One region of the Blautia sp. AF19-13LB genome, then DNA from elsewhere that is predicted to be linked to it. Evidence: a T-box and tRNA genes for the amino acid it is inferred to sense, from the RefSeq annotation. Region 1 holds a T-box; the other regions hold tRNA genes.
The links. The T-box of region 1 lies ahead of DWX32_RS05525 (valine--tRNA ligase). A T-box ahead of a tRNA ligase gene usually reads a tRNA of that ligase, here a tRNA-Val.

Region 2: it encodes a tRNA-Val, which carries the amino acid that the T-box ahead of DWX32_RS05525 (valine--tRNA ligase) is inferred to sense. The anticodon was not compared.
Region 3: it encodes a tRNA-Val, which carries the amino acid that the T-box ahead of DWX32_RS05525 (valine--tRNA ligase) is inferred to sense. The anticodon was not compared.

Annotation. Positions count from the first base shown of each region.
Region 1 covers NZ_QUGO01000004.1:93,957-101,515, forward strand. The annotation lists gene DWX32_RS05505 (hypothetical protein) at 1-487, shown strand, start outside; gene DWX32_RS05510 (SseB family protein) at 571-1,011, shown strand; gene DWX32_RS05515 (putative signal transducing protein) at 1,159-1,503, shown strand; gene DWX32_RS05520 (MBL fold metallo-hydrolase) at 1,525-2,325, shown strand; T-box leader at 2,436-2,656, shown strand; gene DWX32_RS05525 (valine--tRNA ligase) at 2,752-5,403, shown strand; gene DWX32_RS05530 (LTA synthase family protein) at 5,404-7,559, shown strand, end outside.
Region 2 covers NZ_QUGO01000012.1:105,913-113,471, forward strand. The annotation lists gene DWX32_RS13455 (AAA family ATPase) at 1-1,078, opposite strand, end outside; gene DWX32_RS13460 (exonuclease SbcCD subunit D) at 1,075-2,208, opposite strand; tRNA gene DWX32_RS13465 (tRNA-Met) at 2,347-2,420, opposite strand; tRNA gene DWX32_RS13470 (tRNA-Val) at 2,442-2,514, opposite strand; gene DWX32_RS13475 (helix-turn-helix domain-containing protein) at 2,717-2,968, opposite strand; gene DWX32_RS13480 (helix-turn-helix transcriptional regulator) at 3,211-4,038, opposite strand; gene DWX32_RS13485 (RNA ligase family protein) at 4,351-5,301, opposite strand; gene DWX32_RS13490 (hypothetical protein) at 5,323-5,622, opposite strand; gene DWX32_RS13495 (RNA ligase (ATP)) at 5,774-6,802, opposite strand; gene DWX32_RS13500 (TIGR02452 family protein) at 7,000-7,559, opposite strand, start outside.
Region 3 covers NZ_QUGO01000004.1:258,700-266,258, reverse strand. The annotation lists gene DWX32_RS06310 (sensor histidine kinase) at 1-603, opposite strand, end outside; gene DWX32_RS06305 (response regulator transcription factor) at 579-1,268, opposite strand; gene rlmD (23S rRNA (uracil(1939)-C(5))-methyltransferase RlmD) at 1,504-2,922, opposite strand; gene DWX32_RS06290 (hypothetical protein) at 3,007-3,237, opposite strand; gene DWX32_RS06285 (YdcF family protein) at 3,518-4,126, opposite strand; gene rffA (dTDP-4-amino-4,6-dideoxygalactose transaminase) at 4,133-5,266, opposite strand; tRNA gene DWX32_RS06275 (tRNA-Met) at 5,456-5,529, opposite strand; tRNA gene DWX32_RS06270 (tRNA-Val) at 5,563-5,635, opposite strand; gene DWX32_RS19545 (hypothetical protein) at 5,727-5,888, opposite strand; gene purD (phosphoribosylamine--glycine ligase) at 6,068-7,339, opposite strand; gene purN (phosphoribosylglycinamide formyltransferase) at 7,345-7,559, opposite strand, start outside.

The DNA of each region.
Region 1 (7,559 bases):
GGAGCCGGTCGGCAGGAGCGAGAACAGCCAGGCGGCCTTTGGAAACGGATGCCGGGCGGCGTCGGAGATCGAGAAGATCAATGAAAATCCGCTGGCGAAGAGCGCGGCGTGCATGACGTATTACGAGAGAGGCTATCTGAATGCCGTTGTAAAAGAGCCGGAGCGGACCGGGGACGGGACACTTTGGTTTCCAGAGGAGAATTATTTCAAGGCATATTATCAGCCGTTTTTCGAGCTGTTTGCGGACGAACAGCCGGGTGAGCTGTACGGAAGCAGCGGCGGCTTTGAACTGGAGCTGACTCTGCCGTGGACGGAGGAAGGAAAACGCGGCTTCCGCCATCTGCAGATCGGAACGGATCCGGTGACGATTGCATTGATGCGGGAAGGGAAGTACGATCAGATCTTAAAGCGGATGGAAAACGTTTTGGATTTATCAAAAGAGTGCAGATTCTGCGGGGAAGATGGCATCTGGGTAGGCGCAGAGTAAAGGTCATCGGAAGTGCCGAAGCTGTCGGGGATGATGGTACACAGATTCTGTGTGGGAAAAGCGAAAAAGAAAGGACAAGAGCAATGGCAAAAGAAATGGAAACTCTAAAGGACGAAGGGCTGCAGGGGAATGAAACGATAGAGGAAGCAATTCTGGGACTGCAAAAGGAGCCGACGCCGGAACTGCTGGCACATGTGCTGACGGTAATCCGCCGCAGAATGAAAGAGGGCGGACAGGCGATTCTTTCCGTGGAACCGCCATCCGGCGACGATCAGATCCGGATCGGAACGGTAAAGAGCGCAGACGGAAAAGTCTGGTGGGCCGCGTTTACGAGCTTTGATGAGGAATTAAAGGGGAGCAGCAGCGTGAAATCTACGTTTCTCGTGAGTCTGGAACAGCTGATCCACATGGCATCCGAAACAAAGGAGATCAGCGGTGTGATTTTCAATCCGTGGAACCGCACGATCATGCTGGATCATACGCTGCTTTCGATTATCATCGGGGAAGAGAACGCAGGACATTGATATCATATTTCACTTGGCCAGATTACGATGCTGTTCACAATCAACTTCGATTACGGATTGCGTGGGTGATGATGCTGAGAGAAAAAAAGAAAATAGCATAAAATAGCGGAAGGTGGATCTAAGGCACAAAGCACAGGAGGGAAAGATATGGGGTATCGAAAGGTGTATCGTACGGTAGATGAACAGACTACAAAAAAGATGGTAAAGATGCTGCAGCGTCATGGAATCATGGCTTATGGAAAAAGCGAAGGAGCCGGAGAAATTCTGCAGATTACAACTGGAATACCGTATCAGGGACGCGTTGTTTATGTGAAGGAAGAACAGGCAGAGGAGGCAAAAAAACGGATTGCCGACTGGGAGAAAAAAGGGGAATTTCCTGAGCCGCTCCGAACACAATCCCATACGCCAAAAGCAAGAATTGCAGCTCTGATCTGGGTTATTATTATTGTTATGGGGATTTTATTCAACATAGGGTTCAGTATGTTCCGGTGAACAAAAGGGAGGTTTTACAAAATGGAAGGTTTTCAGGTAACAGAAATCGGAGAAAAAATTTACTGTATTCTTGACGCGGGAAATTCGTCGTTCTATGTGGTAGAAGGAGAAGAGAAAGCGGCTGTGATTGATACCGGCATCACAGCAGGCGCAAAGATTCTGCCAGTGATAAGGGAGCTGACAGATAAGCCTCTGCTGCTGGTTATCACGCATGCGCACCCGGATCACATGTATCACATCGATGAATTCGACGAAGTTTACATGTGCCACGAGGAAAAGAAAATGGACCCGGAGACGCTCGTGATGCTGACGGCGGGAAAACTAAAACCGTGGGAAGAGATTCATGATATCCGTACGGATTCGGTCATTTCGCTTGGCGGCACAGAACTTACCATCTGTCAGGCTCCGGGCCATACGCCGGGCAGTGTTGTCGTGCTGGAGACGAAACAGAATTACCTGTTCACCGGAGATGCGATCGGAAGCGGCTGCGGTGTCTGGATGCAGGTGCCGGGCGGAACGAGCCTGGAAGAGTATTACGATGGTCTGGTTGGTCTGATGGCGTGGCTGGTGAAAAAGGGCGGCCGCATGAAATTCTTCGGCGGTCATCACACGCAGGTGTTTGAATCGACGGCGCATCCGGTTTACAATCCGCTCAGCCTCGGCGTTCTCGCAGATCTCATCGACCTTGTGGATCAGGTGATCCACGGCGAAAACCTGGGACGGCCAAGCAATGCGAAGCCGTTTTCGAAAGAACAGGTCCGCTACGCGTCGTACGGCCGCGCAGAAATGCAGTACTGTGTATCGCGGATTCACCGAAAATAAGCGCGTGAAATCTTAGAACTTCCATAAGAAGAAAGGTTTTTGCCCGCGGCGGCTTGACAAAATAAAAAAACGCGATTATGATAAATGCAGTTTCTATTCCAACAGAAAAAGAAAAGGTTATGAGGAAGAGGAGTACATGGCAGGCCCCAAAAGAGAGGACGGTTCACCGGCTGAAAGGCTGTCCGGGAAGGTGGTCATGGAAGGTAGCTTCTGAACCGGAGAGCTGAAAAGCACAGAAGATGTGATGATTAGGTTCTCACGCATGAGTCACGTTACAGACTCCGAAACGAGATACAAATTAAGGTGGTACCGCGGAATTTTCGCCCTTTGCATGCATGTTATGTGTATGTGAAGGGCGTTTTTGATTTAAGACAAGCCTCTGCGGGAATAAATACCACAATACACCAAACATAAAAGGAGGATCTCATGAGCAAAGAACTCGCAAAGACCTACGATCCGAAAGGACTCGAGGACAGACTGTATCAGAAATGGCTGGATAAAGGATATTTCCACGCCACTGTAAACCCGAACAAAAAACCGTTTACCATTATGATGCCGCCTCCGAACGTAACCGGACAGCTTCACATGGGCCATGCACTCGACAACACCATGCAGGATATTCTCTGCCGTTTCAAACGGATGGAGGGATATGAAGTCCTCTGGCAGCCGGGAACCGACCATGCGGCGATTGCAACCGAGGTAAAAGTTACCAATATGCTCAAAGAGCAGGGCATCGACAAAGATGAAATCGGACGCGAAAAATTCCTGGAGCACTGCTGGGAGTGGAAGAAAGAGTACGGCGGACGCATCAACAGCCAGTTAAGAAAGATCGGCTCCTCCGCAGACTGGGAGAGAGAACGCTTCACCATGGACGAGGGATGCTCCAAAGCCGTAGAAGAAGTATTCTGCCGTCTGTATGAAAAAGGATGGATCTACAAAGGAAGCCGCATCATCAACTGGTGCCCGGTATGCCAGACTTCCATCTCCGATGCAGAGGTTGAATATCAGGAGCAGGCAGGCCACTTCTGGCACATCAACTACCCGGTAGTTGGAGAAGAAGGCCGCTTCGTAGAAATCGCAACGACCCGTCCGGAGACTCTGCTCGGCGATACTGCCGTAGCTGTCAATCCGGAGGATGAAAGATACACCGATATTGTAGGAAAAATGCTGAAACTGCCGCTGACCGACCGTGAAATCCCGGTTATCGCAGATGCTTACGTAGACAAAGAGTTCGGAACCGGATGCGTTAAAATTACACCGGCACACGACCCGAACGATTTTGAGGTAGGAAAACGCCACAACCTCGAAGAGATCAACATCTTAAACGATGACGGAACCATGAACAACAAGTGCGGCAAATACGCCGGCATGGACCGCTACGAGGCAAGAAAAGCCATGGTAGAGGATCTCGAAAAGCTTGGTCTTCTGGTAAAGGTTCAGGATCACGTTCATAACGTAGGAACTCACGACAGATGTAAGACAACCGTAGAGCCGATGATCAAACCGCAGTGGTTTGTAAAAATGGCAGATATGGCAAAAGCTGCCAGCGAAGCAGAGAAGAACGGCGAAGTAAACTTCATCCCGGACCGCTTCAGCAAAATTTATCAGAACTGGCTGAATAACATCCATGACTGGTGTATTTCCCGTCAGCTCTGGTGGGGCCACCGCATCCCGGCTTACACCTGTGATGACTGCGGCGAGATCACCGTTGTAAGAGGCGGAATGCCGGAAAAATGCCCGAAATGCGGCAGCACCCATCTCACCCAGGACCCGGATACCCTGGACACCTGGTTCAGTTCTGCTCTGTGGCCGTTCTCCACGTTAGGATGGCCGGAGAAAACACCGGAATTTGATTACTTCTATCCGACCGACGTACTCGTAACCGGATACGACATCATCTTCTTCTGGGTTATCCGTATGGTATTCTCCGCACTGGAGCAGACCAAACAGGTTCCGTTCCACCACGTACTGATCCACGGACTCGTTCGTGATTCCCAGGGACGCAAGATGAGTAAATCCCTCGGAAACGGTATCGATCCGCTCGAAGTCATTGACAAATACGGTGCAGATGCTCTCCGTCTGACTTTGATGACCGGTAATGCACCTGGAAACGATATGCGTTTCTACTGGGAGCGTGTAGAAGCCAGCCGTAACTTCGCAAACAAAGTATGGAACGCTTCCAGGTTCATCATGATGAACCTGGAAAAAGCAGAAGTTCCGTCTGAAATGCCAAAAGACAAACTGACACTGGCAGATAAATGGATTCTTTCTAAGGTAAACACGCTGGCAACGGAAGTAACGGACAACATGGACCGCTACGAGCTCGGTATCGCCGTACAGAAGGTTTACGACTTTATCTGGGAGGAGTTCTGCGACTGGTACATCGAGATGGTAAAACCGCGTCTGTACAGCGAGACCGACGAGACGAAGGGCGCTGCACTGTGGACCTTAAAAACCGTTCTTGGCAATGCATTAAAGCTGCTGCATCCGTTTATGCCGTTCATCACAGAGGAAATCTACTGCACACTGAATCCGGACGAGGATTCCATCATGATCGCCGCATGGCCGAAAGAGACCGAAGACTTTGCATACGCAGAGGATGAGGCAGCCGTTGAGATGATGAAAGAGGCGGTAAGAAGCATCCGTGGTGTCCGCACCAGTATGAACGTACCGCCGTCAAAGAAAGCAAGCGTATTCGTTGTAACGGAAGATGCTGCTGTACAGGAAACCTTCAAAAACGGTGCTGTATTCTTCGGAACTCTGGCAGGAGCAAGCGAAGTTCACGTACAGGCAGACAAAGCCGGCATCGCAGACGATGCGGTATCCGCAGTGATCCCGCAGGCAACGATCTACATTCCGTTTGCCGAGCTGGTTGACCTGGAAAAAGAGATCGCCCGCCTTACGAAAGAGGAAGAGCGTCTGACAAAAGAGATCGCACGTTCCAACGGCATGCTTGGCAACCCGAACTTTATCAACAAAGCTCCGGAAGCAAAAGTTCAGGCAGAGAAAGAAAAACTGGCGAACTATCAGCAGATGATGGAGCAGGTTCAGACAAGATTGGAGCAGCTGAAAAAATAAATGAAAAAAGGAAAAAAACTGCATGGAAACAAGGAAACCGTAGTGAAAGTCTGCAACTGGCTCTCTTTGCCGCTGCAGGCCCTGGGATGCTGTATTCTGTATCTGGTGATTGAAGCATTTTCCCGCCATTCGCTGGCATCTGCATGGAGCTACATGGTGGAAAGCCCATGGGTCTTTTTGTACAATGCATTTTTGATCTTCACTACTTTTATGGTAGTTTATCTGTTCCGCAGACGTGTGCTGGTACGGCTGGTGATGAGCTGTTTCTGGCTGCTGCTCGGCATCATTAACGGTGTGATTCTGGCAAACCGCGTCACGCCGTTTACCGGACCGGACTTGCGGAATTTAAGTGACGGCGCAAAGGTCGTGACGAAGTATCTGTCGAAAGGTACCATGATCCTCGTCGTAGCAGCCCTTGTGGCATTATTGGCATTTTTTGTATGGGTCTGGATCAAAGGACCGAAATTTCAGGGGAAAATCCGCTGGTATCTGAATGTGCCGTTAATTGCTCTGGTAATTGTACTCTTTACGGGAGCAACGAATCTGGCGCTTGCAAAGCGTGTGCTTTCCAGCTATTTCGTCAACATCGCATTTGCCTACCAGGATTACGGCTATCCGTACTGTCTGGCAGTCACCCTGTTTGATACGGGAATTTCAGAGCCGAACGGCTATTCCGAACAGCTCGTGAAACAGATTGAGACGAGTGAAGGCGAACAAAAAGAGGATGATACGGTAAAACCGAATATTATCTTTTTGCAGCTGGAGTCCTTTTTCGATCCGGAGCTGGTTAATTTCCTCAACATTTCCGAGGATCCGATCCCGTATTACCGGCAGCTGATGAAGGATTATTCTTCCGGTTATCTCCGCGTGCCGGTGGTGGGAGCCGGAACAGCAAACACAGAGTTTGAAACTATTTCCGGCATGAGCCTCCGGTATTTCGGAGCGGGTGAGTATCCGTACAAATCGGTGCTTTCAGAGGAGACGTGTGAGAGTGCGCCGTATGTTTTAAAGAATCTTGGCTATGCGACCCATGCGATCCACAACAATGAAGCAAACTTCTATTCCAGAAGAAGTGTGTTCTCACGTCTTGGTTTTGATACCTTTACCTCGGAGGAATATATGCCGGATATCTCGGATGTGACGGCAACCGGATGGGTAAAAGACCATATTCTGACAAAAGAGATCATAAAAACGCTCGATGCGACAGACGAACCGGATTATATCTATACGATTTCGGTACAGGGCCACGGTGATTATCCGACAGAGCCGGTACTTGACGATCCGGAGATTACAGTGACAGGCGCGGAAGACCGGGAAAAAAATAATTACTCCTGGGAATATTATGTAAATCAGATTCATGAGATGGACAAATTTGTCAAAGAGCTGACGACAAAGCTTGCGGATTATCCGGAGCCGGTGGTACTTGTGATGTACGGGGACCATCTGCCAACGATGGGACTGAAAGTAGAAGATCTGGAGAACCGCTATTTGTATCAGACCGAATACGTAATCTGGGATAATATGGGACTGAAAAGAAAACAGGAAAACATTGCTTCCTACCAGATTGCAGCAGAGGTTATGAACCGTGTGGGAATTCATGACGGAACCATTTTCCGGTATCATCAGACGAGACGGAATACGAAGAATTATCAGGTGGATCTCGAGGTGCTGCAGTATGATATGCTGTATGGAAAACGGTACGTTTACGGAGAAGACGGAGAGACACCGTATGAGCGTGTGCAGCTGCAGATGGGTGTTCTGCCGGTAACGCTGGAACGAATCGAAAAATCCGGAGAAGATACCTGGTATTTTTACGGAGAAAACTTTACGGCGTCGAGCCGTGTGGAAGTCAACGAGGAGATACAGGATACCGTTTATGTCAGCCCGTCGATTCTGATGGTGCATAGTCTGACCCTGGAAGATGGTGATCAGATTACAATCGCGCAGCAGAGCAACAGCTCGACGAAAAAGGTGCTGACAAGGACAGAACCGAAGACGTATGAAGAACCAAAACCGGTATCTACACCGACACCGACGCCGAACCCGGACAGCACGAAAACGGATGTGACGCAGGAAAATGCCAATACGAGCACTGCGCCGCAGGATGAACTGACGGCAACGCCGTCCGGTGCGCCGGAGGGCGAAGGCGACAAGAT
Region 2 (7,559 bases), on a different contig from region 1:
CCGCTGCCGTCTGCAGTTCTTTCTGCTTTTCCAAAAGCTCTGCCTGTTCCTGCTTCATCTTCTTCAGCAGTTCCAGGCTTTCCTGTTCTGCGCGGATCTGCTCCTCCAGTTCTTTGCAGATGGAAGCCTCCCGTTCTGCCCGTTCGCTTTTCTGCTGTTTTTCCGCTTCCTCTGGAACCAGTCCCGCCAGTTTCTTTTCCTTCTGTGCTTTTTCCTCCCGCCGCTTCTGGCTCTCTTTTACCTTGCCGAGCAGCTGGGTTTTCTGCTCCATCTCTGTTTCCACCGCTTTCCGCTCCTGCTCAAGATCCGAAAGTCTTTTCTGATCCATCTCGATGCAACGTGCCAGCAGTTCCATCCCCCGCATCACCTGACCGTCGAAATTTGCCTTTTTCAACTGCGCAAATTCCTCTTTGAACACCGCATCCTCCGGGCAGACGATATTGTCGAGATACTGGAGAATACTCCTCCGCTTTTCACTATACGTATTGCTTCGCTCTTTCGCGGCATCCCGCAGACGATTCTGCAGCTCCTGATAAATTTCCGTATGAAACATTTTCCGGAAAATTTCACTTCGATCTGCCGTTTCTGCCAGGAGAAGTTTCTGGAAATCCCCCTGCGCGATCATGGCAATCTGTCGAAACTGCTTCTGATCCAGTCCGAGAAGTTCCGTTACAGTTTTTGTCACTTCCGTACTTTTCGTCACCGGCTGTCTCCCATCCGGAAAAATCAGTTCTGCATTTGCTCTTTCTCTCGTCATTCCCTGACCGCGCTCCTTCGGCCGATCATACTCCGGATTCCGCTTTACCATATAATCTTTTCCCTGATGCGCAAAGGTAAGCTCCACAAAAGTGCGCACTTCCGGCGCGGCATACTTGCTGCGGAACATCTCCCCCGTCCGGATTTCACCGCTTGCCTCGCCGTAGAGCGCAAAGGTAATCGCATCAAAAATTGTTGTTTTTCCTGCACCGGTATCACCTGTAATCAGATACAGGCCGCCGCTGCCCAGTTTTGTAAAATCCAGTTCTGTCCGGTCCGCATATGGTCCGAATGCACTGATAATCAATTTCTTTGGCTTCATCTTTTTATCCCCCTAAGCAATGCTTTCACAAATGCTTTCTGCTGTTCCGTCATGCTCTGGTTATTCTGCAGTTCATAAAATTCCTGAAACAGCTCCAGTTCCGATTTTTCCTCGATACGTTCCGCCGCCGTTACCTCCGCATTGGAACGCGTTCTTTTATTGTCATATTCCAAACGCATCAAATTGGGATAAATCGTCCGAAGCTTCGCCATGCCGTCCGGAACATCCTCCTCATCCGTCAGGGTTACCATCAGATAATCCGTACGGTCGCTGTTTTCATAGAACGTTTTTGCTGTCACTTCCAGATACGTTCCACGGATTTTTCGAAGATCGTGGAGCGGTTTCAATGGAATCGTGCGAAGTTCGACAGTTCCTTTTTCTTTCAGCTCTACAATGGTAATCGACTTCTCCTGTCCAGCCTCGGAAAACGAATATTTGAGTGGTGAACCACAGTAGCGCACGGTCTCGCGGCCAACCTTCTGCGGACTATGGATATGGCCGAGCGCCACGTAATCAAACGCATCAAAAAGCTCCACCGGAATCTGATCCACATCACCTACCTGCAGTTCCTCTGCCTCGCACCGCAGCGCGCCTGTCACAAACTGATGCGCTAAAAGGATATTCCGCTCTCCTGGATCTATTTGGGTCTGCTCCAGTGCCGCCCTCACGCCATCTGCCGTGGACTGAATCTCCTCCGCGCGTTCCGGCAGGGCATGGCGTACGGTTGACGGGCGCAGAAACGGAAGAAGATGAATCCACACCGTTCCATATGCATCCTGTAACGCGAACTTTTCTATTCTTCCATCATATACCTTCGACAAATAGATTCCGCTCTTCCCCATCAGATTCGACCCAAATGCCAGCCGCTCCGCCGAGTCATGATTGCCGCTGATGATAAAAACCGGAACTTCCTGCTCCGAAAGGCTGGTTAAAAAGGCATCCAACACCTGCACTGCCTCCGCCGTTGGAATCGTCCGGTCATATACATCTCCGGAAATCAGAACTCCATCCGGTTTTTCCCGCATAACCGCCTGCAGGATCTGTGTCAACATATATTTCTGGTCCTCGATCATGGAAAACTCATGCACGCGTTTTCCAATGTGAAGATCCGATAAATGAAACAACTTCACAAAAACTATCCCCTTTCTGCAGCAAAAACTCTGTTTTTCCTATGTTCTCTGCTCATTATACTATACCCAACCAGAAAAAGAAATCATCCGCCAGGAAAACGAAAAAAAGACTCCTGTTCACACAGGAGCCTCCAACCATAGCGAGAGGGGGATTCGAACCCTCGACACCGCGGGTATGAACCGCGTGCTCTAGCCAACTGAGCTATCTCGCCATATGTAATTTTTGATAAATATGGGACCTATAGGGCTCGAACCTATGACCCTCTGCTTGTAAGGCAGATGCTCTCCCAGCTGAGCTAAGATCCCATATCCTGTTTTTCATCAGCGCTTATGTCCCGCTGACATTTATAGATTTTAGCACTGTTCTTTTAATTTGTCAACGGTAATTTTTAAAATTTTTCAAATTTTTTCTTTTATTCCTACAATAGCGTCGATTATGGTACGAACATGCCCAATTCAGGAAAAAGGCTGCCTGCTTTCTCAGCAGACAGCCTTCTTCTCATCCATGTCAAACTTCCACGATCTCCCGCACACACAGATCATCTACCGTCGTATGTAAGATCTCGGCAAGTGCAAACAGATTTTCAATGTTCGGCATCTTTTTTCCTTTCTCCCAGTTCCAGACACTCTGAACCCCGGCGAGCCCCATCTTCTTCTGAATGTCCGGTCGGTTCATCCCCAATCTTTCACGCCGGCTACGGATATTTTCGCCCGTTTTCTTCATGTTCAAGTTTGCATAGATCTGTTCCGATTCTTTCATATCTTTGCCCTCCCTAATTTCTTTTCTTATACCCATATTTTACACTCCGGGTTAAAATCATAAAAGGTCAGGACAGAAAAAATTTTCGTTCAGGTTAGACCCCCTTCTTTTTTCCTTTTACCCCTTTTTATATACTGTTTCAGGTACTTTTTTATCATTTTAGATTATATGTGTTTTTGGTCTCCCCAACTTTTGCTTTCTTTTCTGGACACATATTTTTTCGGGTTAAATTTTTAAAAATGTCACTTACTTCCGTAAATCGTCCCGAGTTCATACCCTCTTTTTCTGTCAAGGTCGAGGCTCTTCAGGAAAAAGAGCGTATCATGTTCATCGCAGTCCGTCTGGCTTTCCCGGAAGAAGGACAGGTTTTCCTCTATACGTTCATCCAGATTGCTGATGCTCTTTCGCAGTTCCTGATAGAGACTTTTGGTAACCATTTCTTTGTAATGGCCCGGCACCTGGTTCAGCACCCACTCGTGGAGATGGATCATGTTGTGCAGTACAAGTTTTTCGTCTTCCAGCCCTTCCGGTGTTATGACAAAGCATCCTGTGCCAGGGTAAAACTGAGCCTTGTTGCTTCCTTTCTTTTTACAAAGTTTCAGTTTGAACAGATCATATGAAAAATAAGTCAGCTCATCCGGCAGCGGAATCGTCTCCGGTTCCCAGGTTCCGTCCTCACGCTGTGCTTCCGCTGCGACGAATGGCCCGCAGATGCTTTCCCGTTCCATCCGCATATCGTCAAAGAACTCCTCAAACTCACCCATCCGCATGGAAATCGTTATTCTGTCCCGGATTTCCTGATCCACTTTTTCCGGGCTGCCTGTTTTCACCGGACGTGTCTTGTACAACTGGTCAAGTCTGACTCCATAAAGCCGTGCCAGATTCAACGCATTATCAATGCTTGGAAGTTTCGGATGTGTTTTGCTCTCCCAACTGCATACCGTCTGCTCTGCCGAAAGTCCAATCGCGTCTCTCACCTGTTTTAACTTCAAGTTATTCTCAATTCTAAGTTTTTTCAGATTTTTTGCTGTTTCTATGGAATCAATCCCAACATTATTATAAGCATCCATCTAAAATTCTCCTCGTTATTCTCCAAATTATTTCTAAAAAATGTATCCTCGTTACTGTTCATTCAGCAGTGAACCGTAACTGTCCCCCGACAGTTGAATCCTTTTTCTCATCCTGGGCTTGCATTTTTTCTCTGGAAAGTGTAATATCATAGATGTAACTAAAAGGAAACTGAGTGGCTTCTGCCTACGCAAAGCAACTACTACCCTAAGCTACAACCCCCAAAAAAGCTCAGGTCCAGAGTTAACCTTACTTTCATAACTCTGGTTCCCCTGAGCTTTTTCTTTTATCAGATCTCCGCCAGAAAAAATTCCTTATTTCCCGCGTGCTTCATCCATCTTCTTCAGAATACTCTTTGCAAGATTCATCGTCTGCCCACCGCACATTTTACCGAAGAGTTTTCCGCAGGCTTCCACGGCCTCCGCCTCTTCCTTCACGCAGTCCGCATAGATTCTTTTTGCGATCACCGGGGCAATCAGCTTCCATTCTGCCGTTCCAAACTCCTCTGGCAGAATACCTTCATCGCGCATTTTATACAGCTCTTTTTCCACGCGCTCCCGCGTCACCATCCGCTCAACAGTTGCAAACGCCATCTTTTTCGCCGCTTCCTGCTCCGATGTGATCGGTGCTTTCTGTGCTTTCATCTCTGAAAATTTTTCATTCACAATCTTCAGCACAAACGGCGCTCTCGAGTCCGGATTATTCAGTTTCGACATATTCTTGACGATAATGCCTTCCTCGCAGTCCCCATCCGTATACTTCGTAATCCGCATGAAACTCCGACAGTGATCCCAGTCCACGAAAGGTCCGTCATACAGCACATGTATATACGGAACTCCTACCTCAGCCGCCAGCGCCTTTACCTGCTTCTGCGGCAGATAACCGTCCGCTTTCAGATCGTAGACATCGTACATGATCCAGATATTCAGATATTTCTCCGGATACGGTACACGATGACGCGTCATCCATTCCCCGAAAAATACATAATCGGGATACTTCTGAAACTTCTCCGCGTCCAGTGTATCCACATAGTCGAGAAATTTTGATGTCGCGTCGACATCCTTTGTCCTCACGATCTGCTGCTTTCTGGAGAACGCCGCAAGCTTTCCTGTTTCCGGGTCATACCGTACGCTGGCATTGCTTCCATCGATTTTAATCTGAATCACAATGTGATCCCCGGGCTCGAAAGCCCAGGTGTTCTTGTTTTTGTGCATCTCATTTTCCTGCACGATTCGCTTGATATCCATAAATTTCTTCTGCTCCATAAAATAATACCCCTTTCCTTTCTAATTCTCATGGGTACACTCATAGATCGTACCCAGCTCATAACCCATTCTGCGGTCGAGATCCAGGCTCTTCAGGTAGAAGAGCGTATCATGCTCGTTGCAGTCCGATGCACTGATTCGGAAGAAGAAAAGATTGTCCATGATCTTCTCATCCAGATCCGCAATCTCATCCTTCAGTTTCTGATAAAGGCAGACAGTAACGAGTTCCTTGTACCGGGATGGCAGGCGCATAATTAATCTCTCCCACTCGATGAGATACCTGGCCGTTCTCATCTCTTTCACCATGTAAAATTCTATCATACCTCATCTGCCCAGTCATTCGTCCCGCAGTATAACTGCCGCGTTCTCTTTTACGCAAAACCGGGATGGTATCCTGCAGATGAAGCAGAATACCATCCCGGTTTTCCTCTATTGACAAATATACATGCTCAAGTTTCTTCAAACAGTTCTTTTATTTCTTTAGCAAATAATCATTGTTTAATACTTTCATAGATAACGGTCCTTCCACAATTCTGGAATACACCGGTTCCAATGGGCGTATTACAATTCCTTCTTTATTCATACCAGATGTATACTTTCCCTTTGCTCTTTCTAAAAGTTCTTCGATACTATCATACTCAAACAAATCTCTTTCTTCTTCCACCGGAACCATTTTTAGGTTCAGAATTCCGCACAGTTCTTTCATCTTCGCAAGAGACAGTCTTCTGTGTGTTTTCAGATCTATCATGGTAAATACATACCATTCCGGTTTTTTCAGCTTTAATCTGTTCTTTTGAATACCAGCACCGCAGAATTCACCCTGAATTGCGAGATCTGACAGATTATTCTCCTTTATTCTATCGGGTATCCCATTTTCATGTGCATATTTCCACATCGCACATTTTCCGTCATCTGCATATTCAAAATTTCTTCCGCATACACCAAAATGATCGTCTTTCCGATACATCGTAACACTGGTTCCGTCCATCTTTGTACTGATGTAATATCCATTTATCTTTTTAAATTCGTCGATCAATTCTGGATAAGACTGTACTCTCAGCTCATCTGTTTTTGGAATTCCGTCTGGAAACTCCCCTATAATCGTACCACTGCTGGTGACTCTTTCCTCTACTTCCCACTTTCTGATTCCAAGCAGCTCTGTAACCTCATCACCAATCTTATACGTTCCTTCCGGCAATATAGATAAAGGCTGAACCAGGCCCTGAGAAATCTGGCCTCTAAATTTCATAGTTCTCAGCCGAAAACCTTCTCCCAGAAGTTCGTTCTTCTCATAGCTGCTGCTTCGCAGAAATTCAAACTGCTCACAAATCGGAAGAAACGAATCTGCTTCCATATATACACAGCAATCTCCAACCCGAAACTGTCCCTTATTCGCAACACACTTCCATCCCAGGACATGCACACACTCTATTCTGTCTGCTCCTTCAATTGGAGTTATGTGATGTACATACTGCACAGATGCCAATTTTCGCTTTCCCATTTTTCAAAATCCTCTCTCAAAATAATTTTATATAGGCATTTGTAAAACGCCACAGGTAAAATTTTATCATGCTTCATCTGCCCAGTCATTCATCCCGTAGTATAACTGCTGCGCGCTCTTTTAAGCAAAACCGGGATGCCACCCTGCTTCATCTGCAGGAAAACATCCCGGTTTTCTTCTTTCCTAAATATATATGCTCAGTTTTCTTTAAATACTTCCGCAAATCTTCTGTAGTTCCCATTCTTTCCATCCGGCACCGCGAACACGACCGTATCGAAACTTGTATGCGTCGTTGTCAGAAATTCCTTGAAAATCCCGGCAACTTCTTTTGCATCCTGTCCGAAAACACCACATCCGTATGCACCCAGAATCAGAGTCTTTACCTCGTTCTTTTCCGCAATATCCAGCACAAACTGGATTCTGCTTTTCAGCGCCTCTGTATTTTCCCGGTCGGAGACATTTTCGTATTTCTGTGCCGCCGCCTTATTCGGTGCTGCACAGGTGATCACATCGCAGAACGCTTCCTTCCCATTACGGAAAAATCCAATTTCCGGCGAATACAGCGCACGGTTCAAATACAGCCCTTTCTGTTTATGCTGCATATTCCATTCATAAAACTCTCTCTGAAAACTTTCCAGCACATTGTACAAAAACGATTCATGACACAGACATTCTTCCTGCGCGATACTGCCCCTGATAAAACCGCCGCCCGGACTCCGGTAAGAAGCGAAATTCAGAACCGCCGTTTTCGATCCCT
Region 3 (7,559 bases), 160 kb from region 1:
GTCAGAAACCATTTCTTTCGTGCTCTCTTTTTCTGTCCGTGCTTCTTCCTTTAGCAACTGAATATGATGTCCGATTGCTTCAAGCTGGTCATTCAATTTTTCCAGTTCTGCGTAATTTTCCGTTTTCAGTAAATCATCAAATTTATTTTCACGGAATCTGATCAGAATTTCTTCCAACTGGTCTAATATTTTCTGATGACATGCATCTTCTTTTTTCTTCCAATAAAGTAAAAAAGTCAAAAAAAACACGCATATCACAGTGCTTACAGCACCGGTCACCATAACCTGATGCCGGAATTGCGAATAAAATGCATTCCCTTTATTCCCCCAGTATCCATATTGCTCCAATAATCGCCTTCCCTGTTCGTTGGTTTCAATATCCTTATCCTTAAGCAATTCCGAAACAGCATCCAGCCCGGAAAATTCTTCCTTGGCAGCAATCTCTGTCATAAGATTCATTTTATATTTATAATCTTCATAAAACACATATGTGGTAAAGCAATTTAATATTGCAAACAATAATATGACAGGTAATACCAAGGAGAGCACTACTGTAATCTTCTTGCGATATCTCTTTGTCACTGCCTTACCTCCTGATTCCATATATACCCAAGACCTCTGATATTCTTTATATAGACCGGTGCAGCCGGATTGTCTTCGATTTTCTCACGGAGTCTTCTGATATTGACAGCGATTGTATTTTCATCCACAAAATCCCCTTCCAGATCAAACACATTTTCCAATATTTGTGTTTTTGAAAGAATCTGTTTCGGATTCTGAAGAAAAAAAGTCAGCATTTTCAACTCCGTTTTTGTCAGACTGATTTCACGACTCTTTATCAGGACTTTCATTTCTCCTGCGATAAATACGATATCTCCCGAAATCATCTTTCCGGCTTCCGTTTTCTCCTGTCTGCGGCGGAAATGTGCTTCTATTTTCAAAAGAAGTACCGAAAGACTAAACGGCTTTGTAATATAATCATCTGCCCCTGCTTCATATCCCATGACCTGATCCATCTCCTGATCTAATGCTGTAAGGCAAATAATGTATGTATTATAATTGCATCTCATCCACCTTACAAATTCCAGTCCATTCCCATCCGGAAGATTCACATCACAAATGGTAACATCCACATTATTATCACTTGCAATTCTTTTCGCTTTTTTCACTGATTCTGCCGAAAAAACCTCATATCCGGATTTTTTCAGTGAGAATGTAATTCCACGATTTAAATTTTCATCATCTTCAACCACGAGTATACCTGGCATAGCATCTGCACCTCTCTTTATTAACTATTCATCTTAAAATGCTTCAATGCCTCCACAATTGCACTCTCTTTATCTTCTGGACACTGCGGTTGCCTGCTATCTTCATTTTTAGGTAAATTAGGACTTGGAACAAGTTCCAAGTCTGTCGCGGCAGTCGTCGAATTGCCCTGCAAGCAGTCCATTCTCCTCGTTGCAACGCGCAAATTCTTTCCAACCTCAATTCCGCATTTTCTCTTTACCTGTGAGATATATCCGGCTTTTGTTTCAGTTGGGACAAAAGAACAACCGTCTCCACATGCACCGTTCCCGGAAACATATCAACACAGCAGACTTTTTCTACACGGTATCCATATTTTGCAAACTCTACCAGATCCCGCGCAAGAGAAGTCGGCTTGCAGGAGATGTAAAGCATTTTTTCACACCTATATAAATCAACTATCTTCGGCAGAGCCTTCGGATGGATTCCTTCGCGCGGTGGATCAAGAACGATGAAGTCCGGTTTTTCTTCGATTTCATCGATCACCTTCAGCACGTCTCCGGCGAGGAAACTGCAGTTGGTAAGGCCGTTTGCCTCTGCGTTCTCTTTTGCAGCTGTAACAGCTTCTTCCACGATTTCCACGCCGATCACTTCTTTTGCGACCGGTGCAAGGATCTGGGCGATGGTTCCGGTTCCGCTGTAGAGGTCGAAGATCGTGCGGTCTTTCGTCTCGCCGACGAACTCGCGGGCGGTGCTGTAGAGAACTTCCGCGCCAAGGGAATTGGTCTGGAAGAAGGAGAACGGGGTGATCTTGAATTTCAGTCCGAGGAGTTCTTCATAGAAGTAGTCCTGTCCGTAGAGCACTTTTGTCTCATCGCTCTTTACAACATCTGCCAGGGAATCATTTATGATATGGAGGAATCCGACAACCTTTCCTTCCAGCGGCAGACCAAGCACTTCCTGCACGAGCGGCATCAGATCCCACTCTTCCTGGCTTGTGGTGACGAGATTTACCAGGATTTCTCCGGTATTCTCGGCTCTTCGAACCAGCAGGTGGCGCAGGTAACCCTCGTGGCTTATCTTGTGGTAGTAACTTGCGTTCCGCTCTTTAAAGTACGCCAGCACGCAGGTCAGAATCTTTGTGAAATCCTCATGCACGATTTTGCAGTCGCACGCGGTCAGGACATCGTAGGTGCTTCCCTTTTTATGAAGTCCGAGAGACAACGGGCCGTCCTTGTATTCATCGCCGAAGGAAAACTCCATTTTATTCCGGTATGCAAACTCCTTCGGACTTCCTTTGATTCCAAGGAACGGATAATCGGCCTCCCCCGCCTCATTGACCTGGCCGGCCTCCACGAGGGCATCGTCGAGCAGTTTTTTCACCTGACCGGCCTTCATTGCAAGCTGATCCTCATAACTCATCGTCTGGTACATGCATCCGCCGCAGGACGGGAAAATACTGCAGACCGGATCGCGCTTTTCCATCGGGGATTTTTCTGTTACTTCGAGCAGGCGGCCCTCCATGCGGTTCTTTCTTTTTTTGTTGATTTGAAAGCGGATCTTCTGTCCCGGAATTGCATTTTTCACGGTAACCGTCTCGCCCTCCACATGTACACGTCCTTTATTCGGGAAATCGATTCTTTCCACGACTCCCTCGTAAATTTCTCCTTTTTTCATTCTCTTCTCCTTCTATGTCAAACTGATTTCCGGACAGAAAAACTCCGGTACCACGTTCCGGCACCGGAGTTTCTTTTTTCCATCCTACTTATCTTCGTCTTCATCCTCGAAGTAATCGTCGAAATCGTCATCGAAATCATCTTCGAAGTCTTCCAGATAATCCGGAGTTACAAACCGGTATACTGCGTATGCGATTCCTGCAACTGCCGCTACCGCTCCGACAATGGCAAGAACCCATAAAATCACGTTTTTCGGTTTTTCGTTCTCACGTTCTCTCTGTTTTAAAAGCTCTAATACTTCATCAATCTTATTCATACTGTCCACCAACCTTTGCTTTAGATTAGAAACTTAACTTAACGATAGTATACCATACGAGCCGCAATTTTACCACAATTTCCGCTCTTTTTTATAAATCTTTTCGTTTCAACTCACAATCGGTATTTTCACAGAGTCTGACATGTCGAGAATAGTTCGACTGTGACTTTCCTCATGTCAGTGGAGGATACCGATTTCTCTCCGCCTACCACTGCCGTTATGTTTCTTTTAACAATTCATCCCACCACTTTAGAAGCTGAGGACTTCTTGTCTACTGGTGTTAAAATTCAGAATCCGCCGGCAGTTCCCGCAGAATCTTGTGGAACTGACCGCCGCAGCGCTCCATTTCTCCTAACACCTGGTCGATCCATTCACCCTTTGTATGCCAGTTTTCTCTGGTGAACTCAATATCCGAAGGACAGACAAAAAACTCTGTCTCCGGGTAGACAAGCTGGTAATACAGAATACACCGTCTCGCATGGAGATTCCGGCAGCAGAGGATCGCTTTTTTTACCTCGATGCCCGCCGCATCTGTCACTTCCCGTGACCGCAGTGCATTTTCATACGTATACGTCGCCTGGTCTTCGCGTAGAATCGCTTTCTCCGGCACGCTGTTTTTCTGCAGTACCGTCCGCAGAAACTCCCACTCGGTTTCATAGTTTCCGCCGTACTGCTCCGCAAGATCCTGTACACCGGCGAAATGCCCGAGCACAGTACTGTATCTTCCCGACGGAAGCACATACGGCGCAAATCCTTCTTTCCAGAGTTCTGCCGCGTGCGCCGCCATCTGCGGATATCCGTTTCCCGGCACAAAAATCACATCGGCTTTCTGCGGCTCATCCTTCACGAAAATATAGTCCGTAAAGTAGTTTAAAAACTTCTCATACATGAAATGTTACCACTCTTTAAAGTCCATGAGGCACTCTACGACATATGCCATATCCTGTTCAGACAGGCTGTAGAACATCGGCAGACGCATCAGGCGCTCGCTCTCTTTTGTTGTGTATTTGTCCTCTCCGTGGAAAACACCGAACTTCTGTCCGGCCGGGGAGGTATGGAGCGGAACGTAATGGAAGACACACATCACACCGCGCTCTTTCATATAGTTGATCAGTTTTGTACGTACTTCCAGATTTCTTGCCTTGATGAAGTACATATGCGCATTATGTACACAGCCTTCCGGCACAACCGGCTGCTCGATCTTTCCGGCCTCAGCCAGCGGACGGAGCTGCTCATGGTAATAGTTGTAGATGGCCATCCGCTTTCTATCGATTTTCTCATGTTCCTCGAGTTCTGCAAGCAGGTAAGCAGCATTCATATCGCTCGGCAGATAGGAGGAACCGTAGTCGATCCAGGTATATTTGTCGATCTGTCCGCGGAAAAACTTGCTGCGGTTCGTTCCCTTTTCACGAAGGATCTCTGCTTTTTCCAGATAATTCTCATCCTGGAACAGCAGTGCGCCGCCCTCTCCCATCGTATAGTTTTTCGTCTCATGGAAGCTGTAGCAGCCAAAATCGCCGATCGTTCCAAGGGCTTTTCCCTTGTAGTACGCGCTCACACCCTGTGCCGCATCCTCTACAACCTTCAGGTTATGGCGTTTTGCAATATCCATGATGGTATCCATTTCACAGGCAACGCCCGCATAGTGAACCGGAACAATCGCTTTTGTTTTTTCGGTGATGGCATCCTCAATCTTGGTCTCGTCGATGTTCATCGTATCCGGACGGATATCCACGTAGACGATTTTTGCTCCGCGCAGAACAAAGGCATCTGCAGTGGAAACAAACGTGTAGGACGGCATGATCACTTCGTCGCCCGGCCGAATCTCAGACAGGTAAGCTGCCATTTCCAGTGCATGGGTGCAGGATGTCGTAAGCATCGCATGTTTTACGTTGAAATTGTCCTGCATCCAGGCAGAACATTTCTTCGTAAAAGGACCGTCGCCGCACAGCTTGTTGTTTTCCTCTGCCGCCTGGCGGATGTATTCCAGTTCTGTTCCAATAAAAGGTGGTTTATTAAACTCTATCATTGTTTTTTCCTTATCTTTCTTCTATCCATTACTGTTTTATTTACTTTCAGAGCCCAAAACAAGCTCTTAGGTAGTCTCATTTTCTCACAAATCCCTGTGAATTTCAAGACACGATTTTGACATGACAGCCATATCATCAGACTGTCCATAAAGCTAAAAGAACCCTTGATTTCTCAAGGGTTCCACAAGTAGCGAGAGGGGGATTCGAACCCTCGACACCGCGGGTATGAACCGCGTGCTCTAGCCAACTGAGATATCTCGACATATTCATTTTCAACACCGTTTTTCATAAAATATGGGGCCTATAGGGCTCGAACCTATGACCCTCTGCTTGTAAGGCAGATGCTCTCCCAGCTGAGCTAAGACCCCACATCAGTGTTTTGTCTGTTGGCTTTTTATCTGTATCACCAACCGACTTCGTTAGTATAGCATTCCACCCGCCAAATGTCAACACTAATTTTCAAATTTTTTCGATTTTTTTCAACTTTTTCTCCCGCCACTCTTTCAGGTACTGCTCCTGTTCAAGATCTTCCCGTTCTTTCTCCCATCCTGCCGCCCGGCAGAGCGTCCATGCAAGCAGAAGAAATACGGCAAAAATCCCCGCCAGACAAACGATTCCCATCTTTTCTGACCGCCTTTCCTGTTCTGATTCTGCTAAAAAGCAAAGGATCTCCTTACTATTGTATCCGGAACGGCGGCGCTTTATTCCCTTTTCAGAACAAAAAGACAAAGCCGCCAGATTTCCCTTTCACCGGGATTCTGGCGGCTCCATTTTACTCAAAATTAAAATTCACATTCACGTTACGCTTCGTCAATCGCTTTTCCAATATCATGGCGGTAATATTTATTGTCAAAGTCAACCCAGTCAACAGCCTTATATGCATTCGCACGTGCCTCTTTCAGGGTATCGCCAAGTGCTGTCACGCCGAGGACACGGCCTCCGTTTGTCACGATCTCGCCGTCTTTGAACTTCGTTCCTGCATGGAAGCAGTAATAGCCCTCATGCTCTTTGAACGTCTCGAGTCCGCGGATCGGGAATCCTTTTTCGTAGGAAACCGGATAACCGTTCGAAGCCAGTACGATGCAGACACACGCATTATCTGCAAACTGCAGGTCGATCTGGTCGAGAGTTCCGTCGATGCAGGCTTCAAATACATCAATGATGTCTGTCTTCATACGAGGAAGCACAACCTGTGCCTCCGGATCGCCGAAGCGGGCATTGTACTCGAGCACTTTCGGTCCGTCCGGTGTCAGCATCAGTCCGAAGAAGATAACTCCCTTAAACGGTCTTCCCTCAGCTGCCATCGCATCTACGGTCGGCTGATAGATATATTTCTTACAGAACTTATCCACTTCTTCGGTATAAAACGGACTCGGGGAGAAGTTGCCCATACCGCCGGTGTTCAGGCCGGTGTCGCCGTCTCCTGCTCTCTTGTGGTCCTGTGCGGAACTCATCGTCTTGATCGTCTTTCCATCCACAAAGGAGAGAACGGAAACCTCACGTCCCGTCATAAACTCCTCGATGACCATCTCGTTTCCGGCACTGCCGAATTTCTTGTCGAGCATGATCGTCTTGACGCCCTCTTTTGCTTCCTCTAAGGTATTGCAGATCAGAACGCCTTTTCCAAGAGCCAGACCGTCGGCTTTCAGCACGATCGGGAATTTTGCAGTCTCGAGATATTTCTCTGCCGCTTCTGGATCGGAGAATGTCTCGTATGCCGCCGTCGGGATATGGTATTTTTTCATCAGGTCTTTGGAGAACGCTTTCGATCCTTCCAGGATTGCCGCATTCTTTCTTGGTCCGAATACGCGCAGTCCCTCTGCCTCAAACGCATCGACAACACCGCCGACCAGCGGATCATCCATGCCGATGACGGTCAGGTCAATCTCTTTTTCTTTCGCAAAAGCAACGAGCTTGTCAAACTCCATCGCTGCAATATCGACACACTCTGCGTACTCCGCAATTCCTGCGTTTCCAGGAGCGCAGTAAATCTTGTCTACCTTCGGGCTCTGCGCCACCTTCCAGGCAATCGCATGCTCTCTTCCGCCGCTTCCTACAATCAATACTTTCATCGCTCTTACTCCTTTATCTTTACGTGTCCGTCTTCTACCGTTACTTTTCCGTTTGCAATCAGATCAATCGCACGCGGCATAATGACCCACTCGGCCTCTTCCATGACGCGCTGCTGCAGTGCCTTCGGTGTATCGCCCTCGTGCACTTCGACTGCCTTCTGCAGAATAATCGGGCCGGTGTCTGTTCCGCCGTCCACAAAATGAACCGTCGCTCCCGTCA